DNA from 3 places in the Rhizobium sp. LjRoot30 genome. Region 1 is predicted to be linked to each of the others. Evidence: predicted binding sites of a transcription regulator. Region 1 holds the regulator's gene; each other region holds the start of a gene.
What was found. Region 1 encodes LexA, which represses DNA repair genes until DNA is damaged. Its sites were predicted from a motif close to TGTTCNNNNTGTGTTCNG; they were not measured.
Positions count from the first base shown of each region.

Region 1 (9,577 bases):
ACGGCGTTCGCCTATTACCTCATTTCCGGTTTTGCCGTTTCGGCCGAGCGGGCCTTCCTGATGATGGCGATCATGCTGATTGCGGTGTTCTTCGATCGCCCTTCGATCAGCCTGCGCAATGTCGCGCTGTCGGCCATCGTCATTATCGCCATGTCGCCCTCGGAAGTGATGGGCGCAAGTTTCCAGATGTCTTTTGCAGCAACGCTGGCTCTGGTGGCGGGGTATGCTTTGTGGAAGGAGCGGCCGGCGACCGAACATGCCTCCGCAATCCCCGGCCTACGAGCGGCGGTATGGGTGTTTCGCTTTTTCGGCGGAGTTTTCTTTACCTCGCTGATCGGTGGCCTGGCGACGGCGATCTTTTCCATCGAGCATTTTCACAAGCTCGCAACCTATGGGCTGGTCGCCAATCTTGCGGCCATGCCGATCATTTCCTTCGTTGTCATGCCGGCCGGCCTGATCGGCATGTTGCTGATGCCCTTCGGCCTCGATGCCTTTCCCCTGCAGATCATGGGAGCAGGGCTGGAATTGGTGATCGCAATAGCCCGGATGGTTTCGGGCTGGGGTGGCGAAGTGGCGTTCGGCCGCCTGCATCCCGTATTCTTTCCCTTGTCGGTCGCCGGCTTTCTGGTCATGACGTTGCTGCAGACGCGGCTTCGCCATCTCGGCGGCCTCCTGATCCTGGCGGGCGCGCTTGCAGCTTTCATGGCCGATGGCCGCGGTACGGCCGATCTCATCGTCGCAGAGGATGGACGCCTTGCCTCCGCCCGTCTTGACGGGACGTGGAGCGTCAATCGCGATCGCCCACCCGATTTTATCTTTGCGCAATGGCAACGCGCTCTCGCGATCGGCGAGCCAAGGGATCCGCAGCAGCTCGAAAACACCGCAAAACCGATGGAGAAGGATGGAAAGAGAAAACGCCTGACAGCCGAGGAAGTGAAGCAGGCACGAACCGCCATGCACAAGGCGCTGGCGGAAAGCGAGGAGGGACGTTTTGCCTGTGCAGCAAAACTGTGGTGTGTCCTGCGTCTCGGCGAACGCAGGATTGCCCTGGTCGATGATCCTGCATATGCCGGCGCCGCATGTGATGCGGCAACGCTTGTCATCGTCTCGGCACGGCTCCGTTTCGAAGCCTGCCGCTCCGGGGCATTGCTGATCACGTCGACCACGTTGAGACGCACCGGCGCACTGGAAATCAGCCTGCCTGAGAACCCCGCCGAGCAACCCCGCCTGGCCCCGGCCTTTGAGAACGCCGAACGCCCCTGGATGCGTCACCGCAGTTACGATTGGCGCAGCGGTGAATTCAATGCGGCTTTGCCTGCCTCGATTGCCGCATTGATCGTTCAGTGATAGCGGCGGATGAGACCGACCAGCTTTCCCTGTACCTTGACGCGATCGGACGAGAAGATACGGGTTTCATAAGCCGGGTTGGCCGCTTCGAGCGCAATGGAGGCGCCCTTGCGGCGAAAACGCTTTAGCGTCGCCTCTTCGTCATCCACCAGGGCCACGACGATATCGCCGGGCGTCGCGCTGTTGACGTTGCGGATGATGACGGTGTCGCCGTCGAGAATGCCGGCCTCGATCATCGAGTCGCCCTTGACCTCAAGGGCATAATGCTGGCCGGAACTGATCATTTCCGCCGGAACGACGATTTCGTGCGTGTTGTTCTGGATCGCGGAAATCGGCACGCCGGCGGCGATGCGTCCCATCACCGGCACGGAAACGGAATGAGGATTGCTGTCTGCCGCCGATTTGACAGGCTTGGAGGGGACTGCGGCGACAGGCTGCGGCTTGCCGAGACTGCCTTCGATGACGCTTGGCGAAAAGCCGCGCCGCGGCTGCGGGGCAGGGGAATAGGCCTCCGGCAATTTGATGACCTCAAGCGCCCGCGCCCGGTTGGGCAGGCGGCGGATGAAGCCGCGCTCTTCCAGGGCGGTGATCAGGCGGTGGATGCCTGATTTCGATGCCAGTTCAAGGGCATCCTTCATCTCGTCGAAAGAGGGCGGCACACCCGATTCCTTCATGCGCTCATGGATGAAAAGCAGAAGTTCCTGTTGCTTGCGTGTCAGCATCGTTTCCATCCCCAGAATCGCGAAACAAATCCAGAACAGACACTATCTGTTCGGCATGTGTTCTGCAAGTCCCCAATTTTGATGGATAATAAGGGAGGCGGAGCCTGTCAGTCCCCCTCGGGCAGGGTAGATGGTGCCGGCTCGATCGTCTCGTTATCAAGGTTCACCAGCCACGCCAGACGTGTCTGGTAGCGGACGATCACCTTGTATTCGGGGCCGAGTACGTCGCGCGCGGCATCTCGAAACGGCACCTCTTTCAGCGCCGGCGGAAGCAGGTCCGAAATGGAGGCGACCTTGTATTGTGCGTCGGAAGGAAGATCGACCACGACCCAGACTTCCGCGACCTTTTTATGCGCGTCTATGTCGATGCGCAGAATTTCGATGGGGGTGGGTGTCGCCCACTCGACGATCCTGCGCGAAAGCTTCGCCTGGACGCCGGCTTCCATGAAGCGGAAATAGGTCGCAGTGAAGAGTTGCGAGAAGACGATGGCGAGGAAGGCTGCGATCGTGACAAAACCCAGCGTAAATTTGATGCGTCGCGTGCCTGCCCTGAACAGCAGATCACGCGGACCGAGGACCAGATAGACGATACAGGCGGACAGAATGATCGCACCGAAATTCGTGGCGAAAAGCAGCAGCGCCTCGTAGCAGCGCGAGAGCTGGCCGAAATAGAGCAATATGCCTGCCGCGGCCAAGGGCGGAACAAGCGAGACTCCGATAGCCGCACCCGGTATAAGGCTCGCCTCGGATTTGCGGATCTGGACGTAAGCGCCGGCGATACCCGCGGCAAGCGCGATGACGAGATCCTCGGCCCCGGGGTCTGTTCGGCTGATGACCTCGCTGGGAATTACTATTCCCCTCGGCACATCGGTCAGCCAGACGAGCAGCCAGGCAAGGAGCACGCTCAAGCCTGCTGCCAGCCAGACGGTCAAAAGCAGTTTGCTGGCGCGTCCGACCCATCCCATCACGATCGAGGATGCTATTCCGAGGATCGGGGTCATCAGCGGGGCCACCAGCATGGCTGCGATGATCACGGCGCCGGAATTGCGCAGGAGCCCCATCGTCGCGATGACGACCGCAAGTGTCAGGAGGATGGAGAAACGCCGCCAATAGGCAGGCGTGTCACTTCCCTCAAAGCGAAGGATATCTCTGACGCTTCCGTACATTTGGTTGGCCATGGCAGATCGTTCTCGGGATGGTTTGTAAGGGTCACAGACATTCGGTTTCGACAGGCTCGTATCGAGCAAACGGCCGTTTCTACATCCGCTTCACGCAACGGAAACCGACATGACTTGTCGATGTATCCTCCGTTTCAGCATGGCGTGCGGCCGGCCGGTAGCGCTGGCAATAGTTCGGGGCGCACAGATGTGATCCCCCCTTCAGTACGCGTTGCGGAATACGAATGGCCGGTTGCTGGGGATCGAAACTGGTTTCGACGCCTGCTCCCCGTGGATTGACCGGGACGCAACATGGAGACTTGGCCGGTTCGGGATGGCGGGCAGACCAATAGTCGGTCGTCCATTCCCAGACATTTCCGATCATATCATAGAGACCATAGGGGTTGGCCGGGAAGGACTTGACCGCCGATGTGCGTTCCGTGCCTTTCGGTTTGGTGCTGTGGGTCGGAAACATTCCTTGCCAGGTATTGGCCATGAGAACGCCACCCGGTATCAGCTCATCTCCCCAGGCGAATTCGGTATCGTCCGATCCGCCGCGCGCAGCCAGCTCGAACTCGGCTTCCGTGGGCAGATCATACCCTGCCCACCGCGCATAGGCCTGGGCGTCCGTATAAGCAACGTGAACGACAGGATGGTCGAGTTTGCCGCGGAGGTTGCTTTGGCCGCCGAGGGGGCGCCGCCAGTTCGCCCGGAAGGTGAAGCTCCACCATTGCCAGAAATCCCGACCTTTGATCGTTTTCGGCGGCGTGAAGACAAGTGAACCGGCTCGCAGCATTTCCGGCAAAGCTCCGGGGTAGTTCTTTGCGTCCGGAACTTTCTCGGCAACGGTGACGTGCCCCGTCGCTTCGACGAACGCCATGAATTGCCGGTTGGTGACCGGCGCCTCCATCATCCAGAAGCCATCGACCGTAACCGGGTGTGCGGGGGCTTCCTCCGGATAGTGGTGATCTGATCCCATGACAAAGGTCCGACCCGGTATCCAGATCAGTTCGCCGCTGCGGGTAATGTTTCCTGCCATCTCTGCTGCGAGCGTCATGCCTGCCTCCGATTGCCTTCGAGGAAGCTTGTCCGGACCGGAGCACTGGAGGAAGTACGCAACGGTAAACGTCGGGGCGTTTCGGCATGTTGTCCGCGAAAAGCCCATTTCGCCCCGAAATCCCGCGTTTTCAGCAGGTTGACATTCAGTTTTCGGGTCGCAGACGACGCGCAACAAGGACGTAATCGCCTGCACTTTAACTGTAACGTACTTCCTGACAGAGCGAGACATCCGCATCCTCCGATCACTTTGTTTCAACGCAAGCAATGAGGAGAACGCGGATGGTGGGTCTGAAAGCTGGCGGGCTGGCCGCTATCGCAATGCTGGCGGTCACGAGGGCGGTATTGGCGCAGGACGCTGAAAACGATTTGGCCAAGAAGCTCAGCAATCCCGTCGCTTCGCTGATCAGCGTGCCGTTCCAGTTCAACTACGATGGCGGATATGGGCCAACCGACGGAGATCGGATCACGCTGAACATCCAGCCCGTCATTCCCATTACCATCAACGAAGACTGGAACCTCATTTCGCGGACGATCGTGCCTATCATCTGGCAGGACGACATCGCCGGGCCGTCCGGCGAACAGTCCGGGCTGGGAGACATCACGCAGAGCTTCTTCTTCTCGCCGAAGGAGCCGACCGAAAACGGCATCATCTGGGGCGTCGGCCCGGTTTTCCTGCTGCCGACCGCCACGGACGACATGCTTGGAGCCGGCAAGTTCGGACTGGGTCCAACGGCCGTGGCTCTCAAGCAACAGGGATCGTGGACCGTGGGGGCATTGGCAAACCACATCTGGTCGGTTGCCGGCGATGGAAGCCGGCCCGATGTCAGCTCCTCCTATCTCCAGCCCTTTGTTTCCTACACGACCCCGGACGCCTGGACCTTCGCGCTCAACACGGAAAGCAGCTACAACTGGAAGACCGATGATTGGTCGGTTCCCGTCAATTTTCAGGTTTCGAAGCTTGTCCAGTTCGGCCAGCAGCCGGTCAATTTCACGGCAGGCGCTCGCTACTGGGCTGTCAGCCCGGACAACGGCCCCGAAGGCTGGGGTTTTCGCGTGGCGGTCACCATGCTGTTCCCGAAATAAGCGATCCGGTTTGGAACAGCGGCTTTCCCAGAGCAATTCCGGCAAATATGCGGAGCGCTTTTGCATCCATAATTGCGTAGAAGCAAATGGATCGCCCATGTCCGCGTTTCAGGGAAATGCGGACATGGGCTTCGCGTTGTCCTCGGATCGTCATTCATTCAACCCCGCCGTCCGCTGAAGGAAGAGCCGGGCTGGTCATGCTGTGTTCGGCGAGCCGTGTGTAAGCGACGTAATATTTGTAGATATTGCCGACATAACGGACGGTTTCACGTCCGACGACCGCTGCCGAAGCATGCTCCACATTGCCGAACCAGACGTTGGGATCGAGGTTCATCGCTTCCGCCCTGCGCCTGAATTTACGCAGGTTGCCAGGCCCGGCATTGTAGGCCGCCAGGGCAAAAAGCAACCTTTCCCGCAGCGGCAAAGCTTCGTCGTCTATGTAGGTGTCCAGCAGATGGCGCATGTATTTGGCGCCGGCCTCGATGTTTCGTTCGGCGCTGGTATCGACCCCCTTGATGCCCACCGCCTTGTCGGCTGCGGTGGACGGCAGGAGTTGCATGATACCGACTGCGCCGCGGGAACTGCGCCGGCTCTGATCGAGCTGGGATTCCTGATATCCCTGGGCCGCGAGCATCAGATAATCGAAGGAGTATTTCTCGCCGTATCGATGAAACGCCGTGACAAGGAGCTGGAATTGCTCGACGTCTTTCGGAGCGTAGGCGCGCTTGACCATGCTGTCGCTCTGGTAGAATTTTCGCTTGAGAATGTTCCCGAACGTCGTGCCGATACGATGGTTCTTGACGAACTCGTCCAGCACGGCCTTGAGGTGAGGGCTGTCCTTTCGGATGGCCCAGGCGATCTTGCCATCCGAAGCGATCTTGATTGTCGGATGTACGGAGATGTGGGGAAATATCCCCGTCCAGAGGTCTGCCGTATGGCGATCGACGACCGTCCAGTTGAGAAGCCCTGCATTGACCATTTCCAGCAGATCCTCGTCTTCGAGATCCTCGTCCATGGCCGTGATGGCGATTGCCGGCAGGCCGCTTGCCTGCCGCTGCACGTTGATTGCCGTCAGGTGTTCGTAATAGCTGCTGGACTTGCGGAGAGGGATACCTTCTTCCGCAAGGTCGTCCAGACTGGCGATCGCACGGCTTTCCGCTCCGACCACCAGAACTTCCTCCGCATCGCCGTAAACAGGCAATGTAAAGTCGACGAGTTCCTGGCGATTGGGTGTGATCGTCAGATTGGCCATGATGATGTCGCCACGCCCTTCCAGCAGCGCACGGACAAGCTCCTCGCGTCGTGTGGGAACAAAGGCGACGCGCATGCGCCGGATCTCCTTTTTCCGGTCCTTGTTCAGGCGCTTCTCAAGTTCGCGCCCGAAGTCTACCGCCGTTCCGTACTGCGCGCCCTTGTCGACGAAATAAATAGTCTTACTGAACGGTACCAGCACACGGATCAGGCGTCGCTTCTCCAGGGCCTCGAAGTCGCCGATATACTGACCCAACAGGTCCCGCGGCAGGGTTTGAGCTTGGACCGGCCACCGGTCCAAGGTGCCAAAGACAACAGATGCCCAAATGACGACGAACACACATAGACGCATGGATTGCCTCCCGAAAGCGTGTATCGGATCATTGCGCATGCTCGGGATTGGGCCAGTACGTAACGGTAAATGCTGTTTTACTGTTACGTACTTCTCCGCTGGCGGCAGAGCCGCTCTATTGACCCATCTCGATGGAGGGCCAGCCGGTGAGCGCGGATGACGAGGACTTGGAGAACTCGCTATCGCGAGGTTCGAGGGGGGAGTTTGATCGCCTGATGAGTGATCACCGCTTCCGTGTAACGGATCGCAACCGCGCAATCCTGAAGTACCTCTCGGATCTGCATTTTTCCGGAGAGAGCGATGGTGCAAAAGCCTACTCGATCGCAATCGATGTTCTTGGTCGCAGCTCCGACTTCGAGCCTTCACTCGATCCCATTGTGCGGATTGAACTCAGTCGATTGCGATCGGCGCTGGAGGCTTACTACTGTGCATTCGGTCATGAGAGCCCGGTGTGGCTGACAATACCGAGAGGCCGATATGTCGTCCGTTTCGTGAGTGCCGCGCAGCAGAAATCCGATTGCGATCCGGGCGGTCGAGGCAATGAAGCCGACTTCGGTGATGGCGATTGCGATGACGAAGCAGTGGCATCCGGTGGGCATCGACCCGCGGGCTGGCGGGATTTCGCTGCGGCTGCCTCATGTTTCTGTTTTCTGGCTGTCGCGGTTGCGGCTGTCTGGTATCTGACGGAAGGATGGGTTGGATCTACCCAGCCCACCGTCACGGTAACCGTCACCCCCGTCGGGGAAAGCTTGGATCTCCATTCCAGTGCGTTGCGTGACAATCTGCAGGTGGCCCTCGTTCGGTTCGATACACTGAGAGTCGGTTATGCCGGCGCCGATCGTCATCGGCCTGCCGATTATACCATCGATATCCGGTTTGTCGAAACGCCGCATCTGCGTCGAGCGCAGTGGCTCATTGTCGATAATCACGACAAAAGTCTGCTTGATGGGGGTGTTGAGGAGGTCAGCGCCGAGAACATGCCTCACGAGGCCGCGGACCAGCAGCTCGCCACATTGCTCGCCATACGAATTGCCGATCGGGATAGCGCGATCAGCAAGGCGGAGATGGAGCGGGCACCAATGGCGTCGCGGGGGAATGCGTGTATCCTTCGCGCCTACAAGGCGGTCCGGACGCAGAACGAGCCCGAGATTGAAGCCGCATTTGATTGCCTTCAGCGAACTGTCCTGGCCGATCCGAGGAATGCGACTGCCACCGCGTTTCTTTCCAAGGTCGTTGCGACCAAGGGGAACAAGGAGGCCCGGCAGCTGGCTGCAACGCTTGCGGAGCAGGCGGTGGTGTACGATCCGAGGTCCGACGTCGCGCAACTGGCGCTGGCCAAGAGTCATTTCGCCAACGGGCGTTTGGACGCGGCGATCGGATCAGCGCGGCTTGCGCTTGCCGATAATCCAAACAGCGCAGACACGGCAGCGACACTTGCCTTCTACCTGTTCTCTCGTGGCGAGTGGGATGAAGCGACCAGAATGGCGAATTTAGCCCTGAGCTTCAAGGACATCGTGCCGACGGAAGCCCTTCTGGTGAAGGCGCTCGACGCCTTCCGAAACAAGGATTGGGCTTTGGCTGCGCGCATTGCCAACGAAATCTCGCCCCGAGACAGTCTCGCACGGGTGGTGAGGGCTGCAGCGCTCGGCCGGCTCGGACCGAGCGCCGACACCTCCATGGAACTCATCGAGCTGCGGACGCGCTATCCCGATCTCTCGCGTGAAAGCGAGGAGTTGATCCGTGCGCAGCTTTTCCGTTCGCAGTTTGCCTTTTCGCTGAAAACAGGCTTGGCCCTGGCCTCCGCCAACTACTCTGCTGCCGCCACAACGGATCGGGAGCCGGATTTATGACAGCGACTGCCGCCGCGGTTGATTGCACCGGCATGGAGGTCGCCGGGCGGCAGAGGAGAAGGGGTGCGGGTTTCGTCCGCAAGGCCCCCTGAGGGGCGGCCCGTAAATGTTACCGTTGCGTACTTGTTGAAACAGACCTTCGATCAAGGATGTGCAGGCAGCAGGAAAGGTGGAGACAATGCGGCGAAATCGGATGTTACATGGTGCAACAGTGGTGGCAGCGGCCTTGGCGCCAGCCGTGGCTTATGGTGCCGAGGGCGGCATCGGCTTTTACCTGCTGGGTTCGAAAGGTCCGTCCGCTGCCGTCATGCCACCTCCCGGCGTATACTTCCAGAATGATCTCTATTTCTTCAGCGGTGACGTGGGAGCCGGAAAAGAACTCCCCACTGGCGGGCGGCTGGCCGTTGGCGTGCAGGGCGATGCAGTCATTGAGCTACCGACGCTCATCTGGGTCCTGCCCGAAGAAATTGCCGGCGGGCATCTGGGGCTGACGGCATCGCTGCCGATCGGCTGGAAGAAGACCAATGCCGACCTGACACTCGCCGGTCCTCTCGGAGGTACGGCAAGCGCCTCGGTCAGCGACGCGGTTTTCACCGTGGGGGATCCGGTCCTCGGCGGTTTCCTGGGATGGCAGAACGGCGATTTTCATTGGCAGGTCGGCACGATGGTCAACGTTCCGATCGGCGACTATCAGGAGGGCGAGATTTCCAACATAGCCTTCCATCACTGGGGAGCCGACGTTTTCGCAGCGGCGAC
Region 1 covers NZ_CAXUSG020000005.1:280,702-290,278, forward strand. The annotation lists gene ACSQ3I_RS13200 (ComEC/Rec2 family competence protein) at 1-1,347, shown strand, start outside; gene lexA (transcriptional repressor LexA) at 1,341-2,069, opposite strand; gene ACSQ3I_RS13210 (DUF389 domain-containing protein) at 2,177-3,316, opposite strand; gene ACSQ3I_RS13215 (formylglycine-generating enzyme family protein) at 3,327-4,283, opposite strand; gene ACSQ3I_RS13220 (transporter) at 4,604-5,368, shown strand; gene ACSQ3I_RS13225 (transglycosylase SLT domain-containing protein) at 5,523-6,959, opposite strand; gene ACSQ3I_RS13230 (hypothetical protein) at 7,187-8,821, shown strand; gene ACSQ3I_RS13235 (SphA family protein) at 9,015-9,577, shown strand, end outside.

Region 2 (9,577 bases), on a different contig from region 1:
CCGTGGCGCATCGCCGCCATCAGCCGCGGCGGGCGCTGGATCTCGTCCGGCGAGGGGCTGTCGGCGAGCAATTCCGCAAGAAGTGCCGCAACCTTGGCGGCATTGTCGTCTAGGCGGGTTTCAAAAACGGTCGGCTGGGTCATCATGGCGGTTGTTTGCCATGCAGGCCCGAGGCTGGCAACGGGAATCGTCGAAACGAAACGGGAAGAAACCCGCCGCATACTGGCCACGACGCCGGCCAGAGGTTATGAGAACGGGAAGGCATCATGCGGGACGAGGTGAACTTGGATATCACGCCGGAGACAAGCGCAGAGGAGACGGCCATGCCTGTCAGCCGCTGGAGCCGGCTTCGCTCGACATTTCGTTCGCGGTGGCGCGGCCTCGTCAAACTGGTCATTGCCATCATGCTGCTGCCTTATGCGCTGATGCTGCTCTATCTCCTGCCCTTCATCCATCCGGTTTCGACGCTGATGCTCGGCGAACTGGTGATGCTGCGCGGCTATGACCGTCGCTGGGTGGATTTCGAGGATATCTCGCCGAACCTGGTGCAGGCGGTGATGATGTCCGAGGACGGCCAGTTCTGTTTCCACGGCGGTGTCGACTGGGGTGAAATGCGCGGCGTGGTCAAGGATGCGCTGGCCGGCGAAGCGACGCGCGGCGCCAGCACCATCCCGATGCAGACGGCAAAAAACCTCTTCCTCTGGAACAGCCGCTCCTTCGTGCGCAAGGCGCTGGAAGTGCCGTTGGCGATTTCGGCGGATTTCATCTGGTCGAAACAGCGGCTGATGGAAATCTATCTCAACATCGCCGAGTGGGGGCCGGGCATCTACGGCATCGAGGCGGCGGCGCAATATCATTTCAAGATCCCGGCATCGAAGCTGTCGAAGAAACAGGCGGCGCTGCTGGCCGTTTCGCTGCCCAACCCGATCACCCGTGTCGCCAGCAAGCCCGGCCGCGGCATGCGGCGGTTGGCGGCCGTCATCGAGCGGCGGGCACGCGGCTCCGGCGACTACATCAAATGTCTTTATGAGTGACATCAGGCCATTTCGTTGGATTCCGATCCGGCGCGGTGTCATCTTTCCTGCGTGGCGATGAGGTTGATCAGTCACTTTTGGTCCAGAAGCACCTGGCCTTCCGAACCTTTGGGGACATCGCCGTTTAGAACGTGCCCATACGATCAAGGATACCGAAATGGCTGAACTGACGCTTTATATCGCCAACAAGAACTATTCGTCCTGGTCGTTCCGGCCGTGGATCGCCTTCGAAGCCCGCGGCGTGCCGTTCCGCGAAGTGCTGGTGCCGTTCGATTTCCCGAACGGCAATCCGCGCATCAAGGAAATCTCGCCGAGCGGCAAGGTGCCGCTGCTCCGGCATGGCGACCTGTCTGTCTGGGAATCACTGGCGATTATCGAATACGGCGCCGAACTGTTCCCGGACGCCGGCCTCTGGCCGAAGGACCCGGCCCAGCGGGCTTTGGCGCGGACTGTATCCACGGAAATGGTCGCCGGCTTCCGGGCGCTGCGCAATGCCTGCCCGATGAACATCCGCCGCAAGAAGGGTGCGATCCCGCTGCAGGAGGGGGTAACGGCAGATGTTGCCCGCATCGAGGAGATCTGGCATGAGCGGCTGGCCGTTTCCGGCGGCCCTTTCCTGTTCGGCGAATTTTCGGCGGCCGACGCCATGTATGCGCCCGTCGTCAACCGTTTCGAGATCTACGACCTGGTGACGCACGAAACCACGCTTGCCTACATGGCCGCCATGAAGGCGCATCCGGCGTGGAGGAAGTGGGAGGAGGCAGCCCTTGCCGAACCCTGGATTGTTCCGGAAGACGAGGCGTAAGGCGAATTCGGGCGTCAAGGAAAAAATGCGTGGAGGGACTGGTCAAACCGGTACAGGCCATGTATAAGCCGCCCAATTTCCGAGATTGAAGCATGACTTTTCTCGGCCGGGCTTCTGGCTGGAAACTGTGCTTTGCCCGTCAAGTGGAGTAAATCAAATGGCTGTACCTAAAAGAAAAACAAGCCCGTCCAAGCGCGGTATGCGCCGCTCGGCTGACGGTCTGAAGGCATCGACCTACGTCGAAGACAAGAACTCCGGCGAACTGCGTCGCCCGCACCACATCGACCTGAAGACCGGCATGTATCGCGGTCGCCAGGTTCTGACGCCGAAGGCAAGCGCTTAATCGCTGTTTTCGACATCAAGGTATTGAGGCCGGCCCTGTGCCGGCCTTTTGCTTTTTCCGGGTCGTAACACGCTTGCGGATTTCCAGGCCGGGCAACTTCGGCTATGAACGGGCAACGTCCGAAGAGGAGAGCCGTTCAACATGATTGCCGCCGTGCCCCTGATGATCGTTCCGCTGGTGCTTTACAACCTGGCCATGGCCGGCCTGATGGGAAGCGGCGGGCTTGCTTCGCTCGAGACCGTCGTCCTGTCGCTGTCGATGCTGTCGGGTGCGCAATGGACGATGAGCCTCGGTGACCTGCTGATCGTCGTCGCCCTGATCATGCTGTTTTTCGAGATTCTCAAGGCGACGCGCCACGGCTCCGGCTCGCTGATCAACCACATGCTGTCGCTGGTGGTGTTCGTGGCGTTCCTGATCGAGTTCCTGCTGGTGAGCAGCGCCGCGACGCAGATCTTCTTCATCCTCATGACGATCGCTTTCGTCGATGTCATCGGCGGCTTTGCGGTATCGATCCGCTCGGCCGGACGGGATGTGTCCATCGGGCTGTGACGGCCGAAAGAACAATTCCGGCAAAAGCGCGTCGCGGTTTTGCCGGAATTGCGTGGAAAAACCGGAAGCTCAGAGGCTGTCGAGCTTGGTCTGCAGCGCGCGCAGCTGTTCCTTGAGCTCGTCGATATCCTTGGCTTCCGCCTTCTTGGTTTCCTTGGCGGGCGGGGTCATGAACGGCGAAAACATCTGCATCGCCTGATGGAACATGTCCGTGTTGCGGCGCACCTGTTCCTCGACCATCTGCAGCGGCACCTGCAGGTTCTTGGTCAGCGGCGTCTCGCCGAAAGCGCGGGTCATCTGCTCGCGCATCTGCGACTGCTGCTCGGTGAAGGCCTGCATGGAATGTTCGAGGAAACTCGGCACGACCATCTGCATCTGGTCGCCGTAATAAGAAATCAGCTGGCGCAGGAAAGAGATCGGTAAAAGCGTGTTGCCGGTCTTGGATTCCTGCTCGAAAATGATCTGCGTCAGCACGGAATGGGTGATGTCTTCGCCCGATTTCGCGTCCTGAACGACAAAATCCTCGCCTCTTTTCACCATGACTGCCAGATCGTCCAGCGTCACATAGGTGCTGGTCCCGGTATTGTACAAACGCCTGTTGGCGTACTTCTTGATTACGATCTGGCCTTCGTTTTTCGCCATTTCCGTCTCCTGGCACCGTTTGTTATGATTGTAACGCTGCGTCTCCCGGCGCGAGTGTAAGCGCAAAAGAAGGCCGGTGACAATCTCTTTGTGCGATGCGGGAAATGGTTTTAAAAACAACCAAAACCGTTTTGGTGATCGCAGTGAAAATCGTTTCTGCCGTGCCTGACGGTTTGACTTGGCGACGAAGCTTTGCCAGTTTCAACAACAACCATTGATGCACAAGCGAGGAGATTTCCATGAGTACACCATCCGTCGTGATTGCCAGCGCAGGACGCACGGCCGTCGGATCCTTCAACGGCGCGTTCGCCGCCGTTCCCGCCCATGAGCTCGGCGCCGCCGCGATCAAGGGTGCCCTGGAGCGTGCCGGCGTCGATGCGAAGGAAGTGGACGAGGTGATCCTCGGCCAGATCCTCACCGCCGGCGAAGGCCAGAACCCGGCGCGCCAGGCGGCCATGAAGGCCGGCGTACCGCAGGAGGCGACAGCCTGGGGATTGAACCAGCTCTGTGGTTCGGGTCTGCGCGCCGTGGCGCTCGGCATGCAGCAGATCGCTGTCGGTGACGCCTCGATCATCGTCGCGGGCGGTCAGGAATCCATGTCGATGGCGCCGCATTGCGCCCATCTGCGCGCCGGCACGAAAATGGGCGACATGAAAATGGTCGACACCATGATCAAGGACGGCCTGACCGACGCTTTCTACGGCTACCACATGGGTATCACCGCCGAAAACGTCGCCCGCCAGTTCCAGTTGACGCGCCAGGACCAGGACGAATTCGCCGTCGCCTCGCAGAACAAGGCGGAAGCAGCCCAGAAGGCCGGCCGTTTCAAGGATGAAATCATCCCCTTCACCATCCAGACACGCAAGGGCGACATCATCGTCGACCAGGACGAATATATCCGCGCCGGCGCGACGCTCGATGCGATGGCGAAGCTGCGACCCGCCTTCGACAAGGAAGGCACCGTCACGGCCGGCAACGCCTCCGGCATCAATGACGGCGCAGCCGCGACCGTGCTGATGAGCGAAGCGGAAGCCGTGCGTCGCGGCATCCAGCCGCTGGTGCGCATCGCCTCCTGGGCGACGGCCGGCGTCGATCCGCAGGTCATGGGCACCGGCCCGATCCCGGCCTCGCGCAAGGCGCTGGAAAAGGCCGGCTGGTCGATCAACGACCTCGACCTGGTCGAGGCCAACGAAGCCTTCGCCGCGCAGGCCTGCGCCGTCAACAAGGGCCTCGGCTGGGATCCGGCGATCGTCAACGTCAACGGTGGCGCCATCGCCATCGGCCATCCGGTCGGCGCATCGGGCGCCCGCGTCCTCAATACGCTGGTGTTCGAAATGAAGCGCCGCGGCGCCAAGAAGGGTCTCGCAACGCTGTGCATCGGCGGCGGCATGGGCGTCGCCCTGTGCGTCGAGGCGCTCTGACCTGTCATTTGCCGGATACGGGCAGGCAGTATGCCAGCCTCGCCCGTATCCGGAACCGCATGCCACAACGATAATTGGGGGAAACACGAAATGAGCAGAGTAGCTTTGGTTTCAGGTGGTACGCGCGGCATCGGCGCGGCAATTTGCATTGCCTTGAAGGCGGCCGGTTATCGTGTTGCCGCCAACTATGCCGGCAACGAAGAGAAGGCCAAGGCTTTCCATGAAGAAACCGGCATCGCCATCTTCAAATGGGATGTGTCCGACTATGCGGCCTGCGCCGAGGGCATCGCCAAGGTGGAAAGCGAACTCGGCCCGATCGAGATCCTCGTCAACAATGCCGGCATCACGCGCGACACGATGTTCCACAAGATGACGCCGGATATGTGGAATGCAGTCATCGACACCAATCTCTCCGGCCTGTTCAACATGACGCACAATGTCTGGACCGGCATGCGGGATCGCAGCTTTGGGCGGGTGATCAACATTTCCTCGATCAACGGCCAGAAGGGCCAGATGGGCCAGGTGAATTATTCCGCTGCAAAAGCCGGCGACCTCGGTTTCACCAAGGCACTGGCGCAGGAAGGTGCGGCCAAGAACATCACCGTCAACGCCATCTGCCCGGGCTATATCGGCACCGAAATGGTGCGCGCCGTGCCGGAAAAGGTGCTCAACGAGCGCATCATCCCGCAGATCCCGGTCGGTCGTCTCGGCGAACCGGAAGAGATTGCCCGCTGTGTCGTCTTCCTGGCGTCGGACGATTCCGGTTTCATCACCGGCTCGACGTTGACGGCCAATGGCGGCCAGTTCGTCGTCTGATCACGAACACTGCAAGCACATCACATAAGGAAACGGCGCCTCTCGGGCGCCGTTTTTCATTCTGGCTTGCGGTCAGCAGCGCGCTTCGTAGCGGCGGCCGTAACGGTCGCGGTAGACGCAGTAACCCGGACGCTTCGATTTGCTCAAGAGATAACCGGCTGCACCGCCAACCACGGCGCCGGCAACCGCGCCGCCGGCATCACCGGTGATCACGCCGCCGATCACGGCGCCGGAGGCTGCACCCACGGCCGTGCCACGTTCCGTGGCCGAGCAGGAGGCCAGAAGGGGAAGAATGATTGCGCCGACAATAATGGATTTTTTCATGGAACCTCTCCCGGTTTTTCTCAGATCCGGCCCATCAGGAGCAGGATAATGATGATGACGACGACGAGGCCAAGCCCGCCGGACGGGCCGTAACCCCAGCCTCGGCTGTAACCCCAGTTCGGCAGCGCACCGATAAGGAGGAGGATGAGAATGATAAGAAGAATTGTTCCGAGCATGATGCCTGTCTCCATGTCTGCGCGATACCGATCGCGGCTGGTTAACGTGCGGCGTCTCGGAAGGTTCCAAGCTCTCTTTGGGCGGCGGGATGGGCAAACATGCCGTTGCGCCGGTGCCGGGCTGCGGTGGCAAACGGCATGCGAACAAAGGTGGAATCAGCCGGAATCAGCGATTCGTCGCCGATTCGTTCGCAGACTGTTCCGCCCGCAAACCTTGGCAAAACATGACGATTGTCAGATAATTCTTGGTGGTAACGCATATTCTTAAGGCTGGCGGCATTCCCTTCTTGCCTTTGCCATGAAGGATCGCCATGTGTGAAACCATCCGGTCGGGGGATGTACGAATGACCGGGGACGCCAGCCTTTCGTCGATGCACGGGTAGAAACTTTGAATATGCAGCCCATGATCCTGAGCGGACGCGGCGTTGTCGCCGTGCTCGGGCCAACCAATACCGGCAAGACGCACTATGCCATCGAGCGCATGGTGGCGCATGGTTCCGGCGTCATCGGCTTGCCGCTTCGGCTCCTGGCGCGCGAGGTCTATACGCGCCTCGTCGAAAAGGTCGGGGCACAGCATGTGGCCCTGGTGACCGGTGAGGAGAAGATTTCCCCGGTCAATGCGCGGTTTTCCGTCTGCACCGTCGAGGCGATGCCGCGTGAAACCAAGGCGGCGTTCGTCGCCATCGACGAAGTGCAGCTTGCCGGCGATCTCGAGCGCGGCCATATCTTCACCGACCGCATCCTCCATCTGCGCGGTCGCGAGGAAACGCTGCTTCTGGGTGCGGCGACGATGCGGCCGATCCTCGAACAGTTGCTGCCCGGCATCACCGTGATCGAGCGCCCCCGTCTTTCGCAGCTGTTTTACGCCGGCCAGAAAAAAATCACCCGCCTGCCGCAGCGGACCGCCATCGTCGCCTTTTCGGCCGACGAGGTCTATGCCATCGCCGAACTCATCCGCCGCCAGCGGGGCGGAGCGGCCGTGGTGCTCGGCGCGCTGTCGCCGCGCACCCGCAATGCGCAGGTGGGCCTCTACCAGTCCGGCGACGTCGAATATCTGGTGGCGACGGATGCCATCGGCATGGGCCTCAATCTCGACGTCGATCACGTCGCTTTCGCCCAGGACCGGAAATTCGACGGCTACCAGTTCCGCAATCTCAATCCCGGCGAACTCGGCCAGATCGCCGGCCGCGCCGGCCGCCACCTCAAGGACGGCACCTTCGGCGTGACCGGCCGCGTCGATCCTTTCGATGAAGAACTGGTGCGGCGGATCGAGAGCCATCATTTCGATCCGATCAAGGTCTTGCAGTGGCGGACCAAGGATTTCGACTATTCGAGTATCGCCGCGTTGCGCCACAGCCTCGACGCCGTGCCGCGCGTCGGCGGGTTGACGCGTGCTTTGCCGGCTATAGACCAGCAGGCGCTCGAATATCTTTCGCGTTATCCCGAGATCAATGATCTTGCCACGAATCCCGAAAGAGTAGAAAAGCTCTGGGAGGCCTGCGCGCTTCCCGATTACCGGCGGATCACGCCGGCGCAGCACGCGGACCTCATTTCGAGCCTGTTTTCGGACCTTGTCCGTTACGGCGCGGTCAATGAGAATTTTCTGGCGGAGCAGGTGCATCGTGCCGATCGCACGGACGGAGAGATCGACACGCTTTCGGCGCGAATCGCGCAGATAAGAACATGGACCTATGTGTCCAACCGCCCGGGATGGCTTGCCGATCCGACACACTGGCAAGAAAAGACGCGGGAAATCGAGGATCGATTGTCCGATGCGTTACATGAAAGGTTGACGAAACGCTTTGTTGATCGCAGGACATCTGTGCTCATGAAGCGCCTGAGAGAGAATGCGATGCTGGAAGCTGAAATCAGTGTGAATGGTGATGTCTTCGTCGAAGGTCATCACGTGGGACAACTGGCCGGATTTCGATTCACGACCGTGAGCGGGATGGAAGGTCCCGATGCGCGTGCTGTGCAGTCGGCGGCACAGAAGGCATTGGCGCTGGAGTTCGAGGCGCGTGCAGCACGGCTGCATGCGGCCGGCAACGGCGATCTGGCACTGTCGTCCGATGGGACGGTGCGCTGGCTCGGCGATCCCGTGGCGCGGCTGTCGTCCAGCGACCACGTCATGCGCCCGCGCGTCATCCTGCTCGCCGACGAGCAGCTGACCGGTAATGCCCGCGAGCACGTCGTTGCCCGCGTCGAGCGTTTCGTGAACTATCATATTTCGACGGTGCTGAAGCCGCTCGACGACCTTTCGCGGGCGGAAGACCTGCAGGGCCTTGCCAAGGGCCTGGCATTCCAGCTTGTCGAAAATCTCGGCGTGCTGTTCCGCCGCGACGTCACCGACGACGTCAAGTCGCTGGATCAGGAAGCGCGTGCCTCGATCCGCCGCTACGGCGTGCGTTTCGGCGCTTACCACATCTTCATGCCTGCGCTTCTCAAGCCGGCTCCGGCCGAGCTGATCACGCTGCTCTGGGCGCTGAAGAATGACGGCCTGGACAAGCCGGGTTACGGCGACCTGATCCCGGTTCTCGCCGCCGGCCGCACCTCTGTTGTCACCGATCCGAGCTTCGAGCGCACCTTCTACAAGCTGGCCGGCTTCCGTTTCCTCGGCAAGCGCGCCGTGCGCATCGATATTCTCGAACGTCTTGCCGATCTCATCCGGCCGCTGCTGCAGTGGAAGCCGGGTACGGCAAACCGTCCCGACGGCGCCTATGACGGCCGTCGTTTCACCACGACCACGGCGATGCTGTCCATTCTCGGTGCTACGCCCGACGACATGGAGGAAATCCTCAAGGGTCTGGGTTACCGCGCCGATCCGGTAAAGGCTGAAGACGCGGCTGCCTTCCTGGCCAGCCAGGCCGGTGCTGCACCGGAAGCCGCCGTTGCGGCTGCCGAAGAGGCAGACGGCGCCAAGGCCGATGACGACGACGCCGACAGCGCCGGCGAAGAGTCCGCCGCCGAGGCCGCACCTGCAGCTGAAGACAGCGCGCCGGTTGCCGCCGAAGAAACGCCCGTCGTCGCTGAAGAAGCTGCAGCCGTTGCTGCCGAAGACGTTGTCGCCGAAGTCAAGCCGGTGCTGCTGTGGCGTCCGGGTGGTCGCAACGACAACCAGCGTGGCAACCGTCCGCAGGGCGAGCGCCGTGGCAACCAGTCCAACCGTCCACGTGGCGGTGAACGGGCAGCCGGCGAGGCGCGTCCGGAAGGCGAAAAGCGCGAAGGCCGCGACAACAGGGACAACCGTCGTGGCGGCGACCGCCCCGACCGTTTCAAGGGCAAGGAAGGCGGGCGTTCCGACCAGGCTGGTCCGCGCGGTGAACGTGGCGAACGGCAGGATCGCGGTGACCGCAAGGGCGGCCGTCCCGATCGCAACAACGATCGTGGCGGCGCATCGCAGCCGCTGCGCTTCGAGTCCAAGCCACCGCGCAAGGAAAAGCCGATCGATCCGGATTCTCCTTTCGCAA
Region 2 covers NZ_CAXUSG020000003.1:262,230-271,806, reverse strand. The annotation lists gene ACSQ3I_RS09005 (polyprenyl synthetase family protein) at 1-146, opposite strand, end outside; gene mtgA (monofunctional biosynthetic peptidoglycan transglycosylase) at 324-1,034, shown strand; gene ACSQ3I_RS08995 (glutathione S-transferase family protein) at 1,192-1,839, shown strand; gene rpmF (50S ribosomal protein L32) at 1,997-2,182, shown strand; gene ACSQ3I_RS08985 (hypothetical protein) at 2,324-2,731, shown strand; gene phaR (polyhydroxyalkanoate synthesis repressor PhaR) at 2,801-3,373, opposite strand; gene ACSQ3I_RS08975 (hypothetical protein) at 3,396-3,614, opposite strand; gene ACSQ3I_RS08970 (acetyl-CoA C-acetyltransferase) at 3,613-4,794, shown strand; gene ACSQ3I_RS08965 (beta-ketoacyl-ACP reductase) at 4,885-5,610, shown strand; gene ACSQ3I_RS08960 (YMGG-like glycine zipper-containing protein) at 5,683-5,934, opposite strand; gene ACSQ3I_RS08955 (DUF3309 family protein) at 5,955-6,110, opposite strand; gene ACSQ3I_RS08950 (helicase-related protein) at 6,514-9,577, shown strand, end outside.
Region 2: the regulator LexA is predicted to act here: its motif matches at 6,297-6,314, upstream of ACSQ3I_RS08950 (helicase-related protein).

Region 3 (9,577 bases), on a different contig from region 1:
AACCGCAATCTCGACGAGGGGCTTGATATGATCAAGCGCGCCGTCGAGCTGCGGCCGGATGACGGCTACATCGTCGATTCGCTCGGCTGGGCCTATTTCCGCCTCGGCCGCTTCGAGGAAGCCGTCAACGAACTGGAGCGCGCCGCACAGCTGAAGGCTGGCGATGCGACGATCAACGACCATCTGGGCGACGCCTACTGGCGTGTCGGCCGCACGTTCGAGGCCCGCTACCAGTGGCAGCGCGCCCTGACGATGAAGCCGGAAATGACCGAGATCCCGAAGATCGAGGCGAAGATCAAGGACGGGCTGAGCGACGGGCCACAGCAGCAGGTCGCAGTCAACAAGACCGAGGCTCCGACGACGGATTACACCATCGCGGCCGGCGACACCGTTGCCAAGATCGCCGAAAAAATCCTCGGCGACGGCAACCGCGTCAACGAGATCCTCGAACTCAACCCGGCGCTGAAGGGCAATCCGGAAGACCTGAAGACCGGCGAAGTTATCAAGCTGCCGGCAAAGGTGAAGTAAGAGTCCTCGCCTGTCGTGACCGCGGACAGCATTACCGAGCCGGCGCCGGCCAAGATCAATCTGGCGCTGCATGTGATCGGCCAGCGGCCGGATGGTTACCACTTGATGGAATCGGTGGTGACCTTCGCCGTTGCCGGCGACCGCGTGACGCTTTCGCCGGCCGAGGCCGATCACTTCACCCTCTCCGGCCGGTTCGGATCTTTGTTGCAGGCGGAAGATCCGCAGGCCAATCTGGTGTTGAAGGCGCGGGATGCCTTGCGGGCAGCATTTGCCGCCGAAGGTTTGCAGGCACCGGCCGTTCACATCCATCTCGAAAAGAACTTGCCGGTTGCTTCCGGCATCGGCGGCGGTTCGGCCGACGCGGCGGCTGCGCTGCGGGGCCTGCAAAGGCTGTGGAAGCATGACGTGCCGGCGCCAGTGCTGCACGCCATCGCCCTGCGCCTTGGCGCCGATGTACCGATGTGCCTTGCCGGACGCCCGCTGCTTGCCCGCGGCATCGGCGACGAGATCGAGCGCCTTCCACAGTTGCCCGCTTTTTCCTGCGTGCTGGTCAACCCGCTGAAGGCGGTCTCGACGCCGGCGATCTTCAAACTGCTGACGGACAAGCATAACGCGCCGCTCCCAGCGCTGCCGTCCTCGACGGATCGCGCGGATTGGCTTTCCTGGCTTTCCTCTGGCCGCAACGACCTGGAAGCACCTGCCAAAAGCCTCGTCGGCGAGATCGAAGAGGCGAGAGGCCTGTTGTTGCACCAAAACGCCTCGATGGTGCGGATGTCGGGGTCCGGCGCGACCTGTTTTGCGCTGTTTACCGATCCACACCTTGCCGGAAAAGCAGCCGCCGCGCTTCACGCCGCCCGGCCGGACTGGTATGTCCAGGCGACAGAAACCTTTGCCGGAGGCACGGTATGACCCGCCTGGACGAAAGCCGCCCGTTCATTCCCGTCGGCATCGCCGTGCTGACCGTTTCCGATACGCGGACATTGGCCGACGACAAGTCCGGCGACACGCTCGTCGCCCGCATCGAGGCTGCCGGCCACCGGCTTTCGGCTCGCGCCATCGTGCCGGATGACCGCACCCGCATCTACGACCAGGTGAAGGCGTGGACGCTCGACGATACGATCGATGTGGTGATCACCACCGGCGGCACCGGCTTTACCGGCCGCGACGTGACGCCCGAGGCGCTGGAACCGCTGTTCGAAAAACGGATGGACGGCTTCTCGGAAGTCTTCCACCGCATTTCCTACGACAAGATCGGCACGTCCACCATCCAGTCGCGGGCAACGGGCGGCGTGGCCAATGCCACCTTCATCTTCGTGCTGCCGGGCTCCCCCGGCGCCTGCAAGGATGCCTGGGACGGCATTCTTGCCGGACAGCTCGACTATCGCCACATGCCCTGCAATTTCGTGGAAATCATGCCGCGGCTCGACGAGCACCTGAAGCGCGGCAATCCCTCGGCTTAACCGTCAGCGCAACGAGCGCGCCACCCAAGATGGGATAAGTTCGCTCGCCAGACGTCGGGTTTTCTGCCCTTTTGCCAGTTCGGCCAAGGAGAGGCCGGGCTTGGCCGCGGCCAGCACCTGGCTCTTCGAAATCAAGAAGCCCGGCTCGAGTGGCGGCACGGCGCGGAAAATACGCTTCAAGAGGGGCAGCCGGTAACTGACCGATGGAGAAAACCGCGCCGGCAGGCGGTTCAGCGCCATGTATTCGGCAATCTCCTCGACCCATCCGCTTTGCGGCCGCGCGCCAGGCTCCAGCAGCAACAACCACTCACCGCGCGCGCCGCGCACGATTTCGGCCAGGTCCCAGTGCAGATGGAAACGGCAGCCGGCGGCATCGGCAACGTCGGACGACCCGTCCTTCGAACCGTGATCAAGCACGACAACATCGCTGACCAGACCCTCCACGGCGCCTGCAACGAGCACCGACAGGGTCTGCGCCAGTTCGGCCTCCTGATCGCGGCATTCCATGATGACTGTCAACATGCCTTTCTGATTACTGCATCGCACAAGAAATTGCCATCGTTCTATCCGCTATTTTGTTCTTGCAATGTTCTCATTTTCGCGATAGGAATTTAATCATGATTTGACGGGGCGAATTGACCCCCGTGCGGAGAACACCAATGAACGATCTGTCCCATGTCGGGCGGGCTGCCTTCCAGCCTGCCAATACGGCAGATATTGCCGATGCGCTGATCGTCGCCTCCGGGCTGCGGGTCGATGCCGAGCGGCGGCGCGGTCGTGGCGCCGGCCTCAATCCGGACGGACGTTTCGAGCTGCAGCAGCGTGCCGCCTTTGACGACGGCTGGCAGTCTCTGGAGGAACTGCCGCCGTTCAAGACCGAGGTGCAGGTGGAAAAGCCGCGCACGGCGATCACCAAGAACGATTCGCCTGACATCGGCTTCGATCGCTCGGTCAATCCGTATCGCGGCTGCGAACATGGCTGCATCTATTGTTTCGCCCGGCCGACGCACAGCTATATGGGCCTGTCGGCAGGTCTCGATTTCGAGGCCAAGCTGTTTGCCAAGCCGGACGCGCCGAAACTTCTGGAACGCGAGCTGGCGAAGCCGGGCTACAAGGTGCGGACCATCGCCATCGGCACCAACACCGACCCCTACCAGCCGATCGAGCGGGAATGGCGCATCATGCGGCAGATCCTCGAGGTGCTGAACAAGGCCAACCATCCCGTCATGATCGTCACCAAGTCGGCGCTGGTGACGCGCGACATCGACATCCTGCAGGAAATGGCCGCCAAGGGACTTGCCAAGGTCGGCCTGTCGGTGACGACGCTCGACCGCAAGCTGGCAAGGACGATGGAGCCGCGGGCTGCGACACCGCCGAAACGGCTTGAAGCGATCCGGGCGCTTACCGAAGCCGGCATTCCCGCCAGCGTTCTGGTGTCGCCGATTATCCCGGCGCTGAACGATCATGAGATCGAGCGTATTCTCGATGCCGCCAAGGCTGCCGGAGCAACGGAAGCGAGTTACGTGCTGTTGCGTCTGCCGCTGGAGGTCAGCCCGCTCTTCCGCGACTGGCTGCTCCAGCATTATCCCGACCGCTACCGGCATGTCATGTCGCTGATACGGTCGATGCGCGGCGGCAAGGATTACGATGCCGAATTCGGCAAGCGCATGAAGGGCGCCGGCCCTTATGCCTGGCAGATCGGCCGGCGCTTCGAGATGGCCACCAAGAGGCTCGGCATGGGACGTCGCAGTGCGCAGTTACGCGACGATCTTTTCGTGCCGCCGAACGGCAGCGGCGTGCAGCTGTCGCTGCTTTGAGATGAGACATAGAGTTTCCGGCGGCGGTCCCCTGTCCCCCGCCTCCGGAAAGCCCCCGGGGAGCCGCCCTCCATTGCGGCTTGGCCTGATACGAGCCGCAGACCGGGGGCTTGCAGGAGATCGGGCCGGCGTGCAATTTTCGCCGCATGAAAAAGCGCATGCCGCCCGATTCTCCACTGCTTTTCGATATCCCGCCTTCGGGACCGGATTTTTTCATGGAGCTTGCCGCCTGCAAGGACGGTCTCTGGCCGGTTGCCGGCACCGATGAGGCTGGTCGTGGGCCACTGGCCGGGCCGGTCGTCGCCGCAGCGGTGATTCTCGATCCGGACAATATCCCGCAGGGCCTCAACGATTCAAAACAGTTGACGCTATCAGAGCGGGAAAACCTGTTCGATGTCATCCTGTCGACCGCCACCGTCGCCATCGCATCTTCGGGGCCGAAACGCATTGACGGCATGAATATCCTGCGGGCAAGCCTTGATGCCATGCGGCGGTCGGTGCTGAGCCTTTGCCTTGCCCCCAAGCTGGTGCTGGTCGACGGTCGTGATGTTCCTCCGGGTCTGCACTGCCATGGCCGGGCGGTAATCAAGGGTGATGCCCGATCGGTGTCCATTGCGGCCGCCTCGATCGTCGCCAAGGTGACGCGGGATCGGATGATGGCCCGCGCCGCCGATGTTTTCCCGGCCTACGGCTTTGCCAACCATGTCGGTTATGCCACCGCCGTCCATCGACGCAACATCGAGATCCATGGCCCATGCCTCCTGCACCGGATGAGTTTCAAGCCGCTGAGAAAAGACGTGTCGCCGGCCGACGATTGAGGGCTCGGTGGGAACGGCCTCACCGGTCGCTCTGTCCCTCACCCTGGCCCTCTCCCCGCAAGCGGCAGGGCTATCGCATATGGAATGAGGCGGTGCCACCTCCCGCCTTCTCCCCCGCGGAGAGAAGGTCGCGGCAGCGGGATGAGGGGGGCCACGGCAAAACCCTTCCGCTTGACCCCTCATCCAACCCTTCGGGCCCCCTTCTCCCCGCGGGGGAGAAGGTGAAAGAGGCGACGTCACGCCAAATGCGACAGCTCTGCCGCAAGCGGGGAAAGCGGACTTGCCCGATGCGGCGCTGAGTGTGGCGGAAAGGGTATGGCGCGTCTCCTTCTCCCCACCTGCGGGAAAAAGCTCCCGTCAGGGGATGAGGGCTTGCTGAAAAACAAAAAAAGGCCGGGTTTCCCCGGCCTTTTCTAAAATAATGCGGCGAACTCTCAGTTCAGGCGCGTCTTCACGTCGTTCAGCGAACGGTTGAAGAGGTCGGACTGCACGGCAGCGTCGCTCTTCTTGGCGATGACGGCTTCGGCAGCGGCAATCGCCAGATCGACAGCGGCAGAGCGGACGGCATTGACGGCGTCGGCTTCGGCCTGCTTGATCTTCTGCTCGGACAGCGCGTTGCGGCGAGCGACGAATTCTTCCGTCTTCTGCTTGGCTTCGGCAGTCAGCATCTGCGCCTCGCGCTCGGCGGCGGCGACGATGTTGGCAGCTTCGGCTTCGGCTTCCTTGCGCTTGCGCTGGTATTCGGCCAGCAGGTGCTGGGCCTCTTCGCGCAGGCGCTTGGCTTCCGCCAGTTCGTTGCGGATCTGGTCGGCGCGGGCGTCGAGACTCTTGCCCACCATGCCCGGAACCTTGAGGTAGATCACCAGGGCGAGGAAAACGACCAGGCCGACGAGGGCAAAGAATGTTGCATCAAAAGCCATGGATCATGCCCCCTGCTTGGCAGCTGCGACGGCGGCCGAGATGTCGGCCTGCGTGGCCTGCTGGCCGATCAGTTCTTCGACGACGGTGCTTGCCGTGTCTTCGGCAATGGCGCCGACTTCGGCAAAAGCCTTCGCCTTGATGCCGGCGATGTGCTCTTCGGCAGCAGCGAGCTTGCCGGAAAGTTCGGCTTCGACAGCGGCGCGGTCGGCATCAGCCTTCGCCTTGGCGGCGTCGCGGGCAGTCGTTGCAATGGTATTTGCCTTGGCGCGTGCGGCAGCGAGTTCCTTTTCATAGGTCTCGATCGCGGCGTCGGCTTCCGCCTTCAGGCGGCCTGCTTCGTCCAGGTCCTGGGCGATGCGGTCGTGGCGATTTTCAAGGATGCCACCGATGCGCGGCACGATGACCTTCTTCATGAGCATGTAGAAGAGGCCGAACGTGATCACCAGCCAAAGGATCTGGGACGCGAATGTGGTCGAATCGAACGGCGGGAAAACACCGGTCTCGTGACCAGCTTCATGTGCCACGCCCGTTTCCGTATGGGTCTCGCCCGCGGCCGGGGTTTCTTCGGCATAAGCCGGGGTCACAAACATGCTCACCTCCAGGTGTACTGCAAATGCAAAGGATCACGGTCCGCATGCCGCGAACCGTGATCCAGATCTCAGCCGGTATTAGACGGCGAAGAGCAGGAGGAGAGCGATGAGCAGCGAGAAGATGCCCAGAGCTTCCGTAACGGCGAAGCCGAATACCAGGCGGCCGAACTGGCCGTCAGCAGCCGACGGGTTGCGCAGGGCGCCGGACAGGTAGCTGCCGAAGATGTTGCCGAGACCGAGAGCCGTACCGGCCATACCGAGGCAAGCCAGACCTGCGCCGATGTACTTTGCTGCTTCCGCTTCCATGATTGAACTCCTTCGAATGGTTGTTGCGGCGAATGACTGGCGCCGGGAGGGCGCCGTTGTCGGTATCCTTAGTGCCCGCCAGGGTGAACTGCGTCGTTGAGGTACATGCAAGTCAGTACCGCGAAGACGTAAGCCTGCAGGAAGGCGACGAGGAACTCGAGACCAGTCAGGGCGACGGTCATAATGAGAGGCAGGATGGCGCCACCGACGCCGAGCGCACCGAGGGTTCCGAGCGAGGCGACGAAGCCTGCGAACACCTTGAGCGTGATATGGCCTGCCAGCATGTTAGCGAAAAGACGAACCGACAGCGAGATCGGACGCGACAGGAAGGAAATGATTTCGATCGGCACGACCAGCAGCAGCAGCATCGGCGGCACGCCGGACGGTACGAAGAGCTTGAGGAAGTGCAGGCCGTGCTTGTAGAAACCGTAGACGAGCACGGTGCCGATGACCAGAAGCGCCAGCGCGAAGGTGACGATGATCTGGCTGGTGACAGTGAAGAAGTACGGGAACATGCCGAGCATGTTGGCCGTCAGCACGAACATGAACAGCGAGAACACCAGCGGGAAGAACTTCATCCCATGGCTGCCCGCCCCTTCCCGGAGCATCGAGGCGATGAACTCATAGGACATTTCGGCAACCGACTGCGTCCGGCCCGGAATGAGGCCGCGCTGCGAGGTTGCGAAATACAGGAAGCCCGATGCGGCGGCTACGGTCGCAACCATGAACAGCGAAGCATTGGTAAAAGAGAAATCAATCCCGCCAATTTCGATCGGAACAATCTTTTGTACCACGAACTGATGGATCGGATCGTTTGACACCGTTGATCTCTTTCATTCTGCCCGCGCTCAGGCGGAGGCCTCTAACCGAGGAGCGACCTGGGGGCCACGCCTCATCTTTCACGTCTCATTCTTCTTATCGACCGGATGCGGCGTCGCCACCATCCCCGCCGAGCGAAGAACATTCAATATACCGGCACAAAAACCGAGGAGCAGAAGAACGATCATGCCCCAAGGCGCTGTACCCACAAAACGATCGAAAAGATAGCCCAGAAGAGCACCGACGATGATGGCTGCGATGAATTCGCTGGAAAGCTTCATGGCCATGGCATAACCCTTGCGGCTTGCCTCGGCACTGCTTTCGCTTGCCTTCTCGTCGTGCGCCGCCTTGCGAATGTCTGCCAGTTCGGCATCCAGACGCTTGCGGCGCGCTTCCAGACCGTCATCCCGGTTATCCGTCATGGTACTCTCCTCTTCCTTTGTCCTTTTCCTGCCTTAAAGTCAGGCTAGCGAGAAGCAGACGGAGAGGTAAATAGCACCTTTCGGGCCGTTTTGAAGTCGCGCGCAACATAGTTTTGGCCGTCCTTATAGTCAAGGCGTCGACCAAGGTTGTTAAGGGACTATTTTACTGTAAAGATTCAGGAACTTAGCTGAACATTGAAGGGAATCCCCCCAGAATCCGGGATTTCCCTGCCGCAAACCGACGCCTTCCTCAGCTCCAGCCGCCGCCATAGGTGCGGTAGAAGACGTGAAGCCCGATGCGGCCGACCTTCTTCATGCTGCGGGCCCAGCGCGGCCAGACATAGATCGCGTGGTAGTGGGTTGCAGAGCCGACTTCCGGCAGCCAGATCTTCCCGGCCGTCACCGCCATGCCGACGTCGCGGGCGATCTTCCAGTGATATTGCGAGTTGACGCGATCCTTGATGCGGTCGCAGGCAAAGGAAAACTGGCAACGGTTGCGCCAGTCCTCGTTCTGGTAGACGACGCCGCAAATGGTTTTCGGGTAGGAAGGATTGCGCACCCGGTTGAGGATGACCTGCGCCACGGCCGCCTGCCCCTTCACCGACTCACCGCGCGCCTCGAAATAGATGCCGGAGGCCAGGCATTGCTGCTCTTCGGCGGAAAACACCGATGCCGGCAGAACGCTTGCAGCCCAGGCATGATCCTCCGGACCGATCTGCGGCACGAAGCGACCGGTATCCTGCTTGTCGGCGAGAATCGAATCGAACGGCGATTCCTGGGCATAGTCCGGCTCGACGGGCGCATAGGCGGTGGCAAGCACATCGGCCTTGTCGTTGGTCACCAGGCTGGCGAGCATCGAGGAGACGCCGACTTCGGCCACCGGCTCCTTCTTCTTATAGAAGGCGCTGGCGATCTGCAGTTCCTTGCCGCGGATCTTCGGCTTGACGAAGCCGGTCGGCTCCTTGCTGTCGAACAGCGGCTCGAACAGCGATGTGGTGCGATCGAGCACGGAACCTGCGGAAAAATCCTTCGGCGGCAGCATCTTTTCCACAGCCACGACGCGGCGTTTCTTTTCCTTGCGGTTGATGCGGTCCTCGTCCGGCGTGCCATCGCCCTTTTCCCGGTCGATGATCGCAACGCGGCGTCCGTCCGGCAACATCAGGCCGGCATCGGCGCCCAGCGAGCCGGTGACGATCGGATCGGCAAAGAAGAGTTCCGATTCGTGGATGGACCCTGCCGGCGAATTGGTCAGCACCATGCGCCATTGCTGGCCGCCGCGATCGAGACCCGCCAGCAGCCCGGCGAGATCGGCATGGGCGGACATCGAGGGAAACCCGATCCACATCGCGAGTCCAAAGACGAGGGGCGAAGTCCAGTTGCCAAATGACGAACGGGACTTACGGCGCGAACGGCTTTCTTGACGCAAAACAAAACTCCACGAAGGCGACGCAAGACATGTATGCAAAATCGCTCATTAACCTTTACAGCGGGTTAATGGCGACGTCTGCACGGCGCCTTCGACTGCGACAATCTGACCGAAACGACCCTTTTTGGCTCAGATAATGACGTGCGACCCCAATTCGACGACACGATTCGCCGGCAGGCGGAAATAATCCGACGGGTCGGCAGCACTGTTGGCCAGCGCGATGAACAGCCGGTCCTGCCAGTGCGGCATGCCGGATTTGGCATCCGGCACCAGCTTGCGCCGGCCGAGATAGAAGGAGGTCGACATGATGTCGAACTTCAGCCCGGTCTTGCGCAGCTGCGCCAGGGCCTGCGACACGTTCTGCGATTCCATGTAACCGAAGTTCAGCATGACGCGGGAAAACCGTTCGCTGATCTGCTCGACCACATACCGATCTTCACTGGTGACGCGCGGCTTGTTGATCGTCTGGA
Region 3 covers NZ_CAXUSG020000012.1:26,096-35,672, reverse strand. The annotation lists partial or broken gene ACSQ3I_RS21325 (tetratricopeptide repeat protein) at 1-466, shown strand, start outside; gene ACSQ3I_RS21320 (4-(cytidine 5'-diphospho)-2-C-methyl-D-erythritol kinase) at 544-1,437, shown strand; gene moaB (molybdenum cofactor biosynthesis protein B) at 1,434-1,988, shown strand; gene ACSQ3I_RS21310 (glycosyl transferase) at 1,992-2,510, opposite strand; gene ACSQ3I_RS21305 (PA0069 family radical SAM protein) at 2,648-3,805, shown strand; gene ACSQ3I_RS21300 (ribonuclease HII) at 3,952-4,623, shown strand; gene ACSQ3I_RS21295 (F0F1 ATP synthase subunit B) at 5,058-5,543, opposite strand; gene ACSQ3I_RS21290 (F0F1 ATP synthase subunit B) at 5,547-6,134, opposite strand; gene ACSQ3I_RS21285 (F0F1 ATP synthase subunit C) at 6,213-6,440, opposite strand; gene ACSQ3I_RS21280 (F0F1 ATP synthase subunit A) at 6,509-7,261, opposite strand; gene ACSQ3I_RS21275 (AtpZ/AtpI family protein) at 7,340-7,681, opposite strand; gene ACSQ3I_RS21270 (cell wall hydrolase) at 7,932-9,107, opposite strand; gene ACSQ3I_RS21265 (potassium transporter Kup) at 9,237-9,577, opposite strand, start outside.
Region 3: the regulator LexA is predicted to act here: its motif matches at 2,565-2,582, upstream of ACSQ3I_RS21305 (PA0069 family radical SAM protein).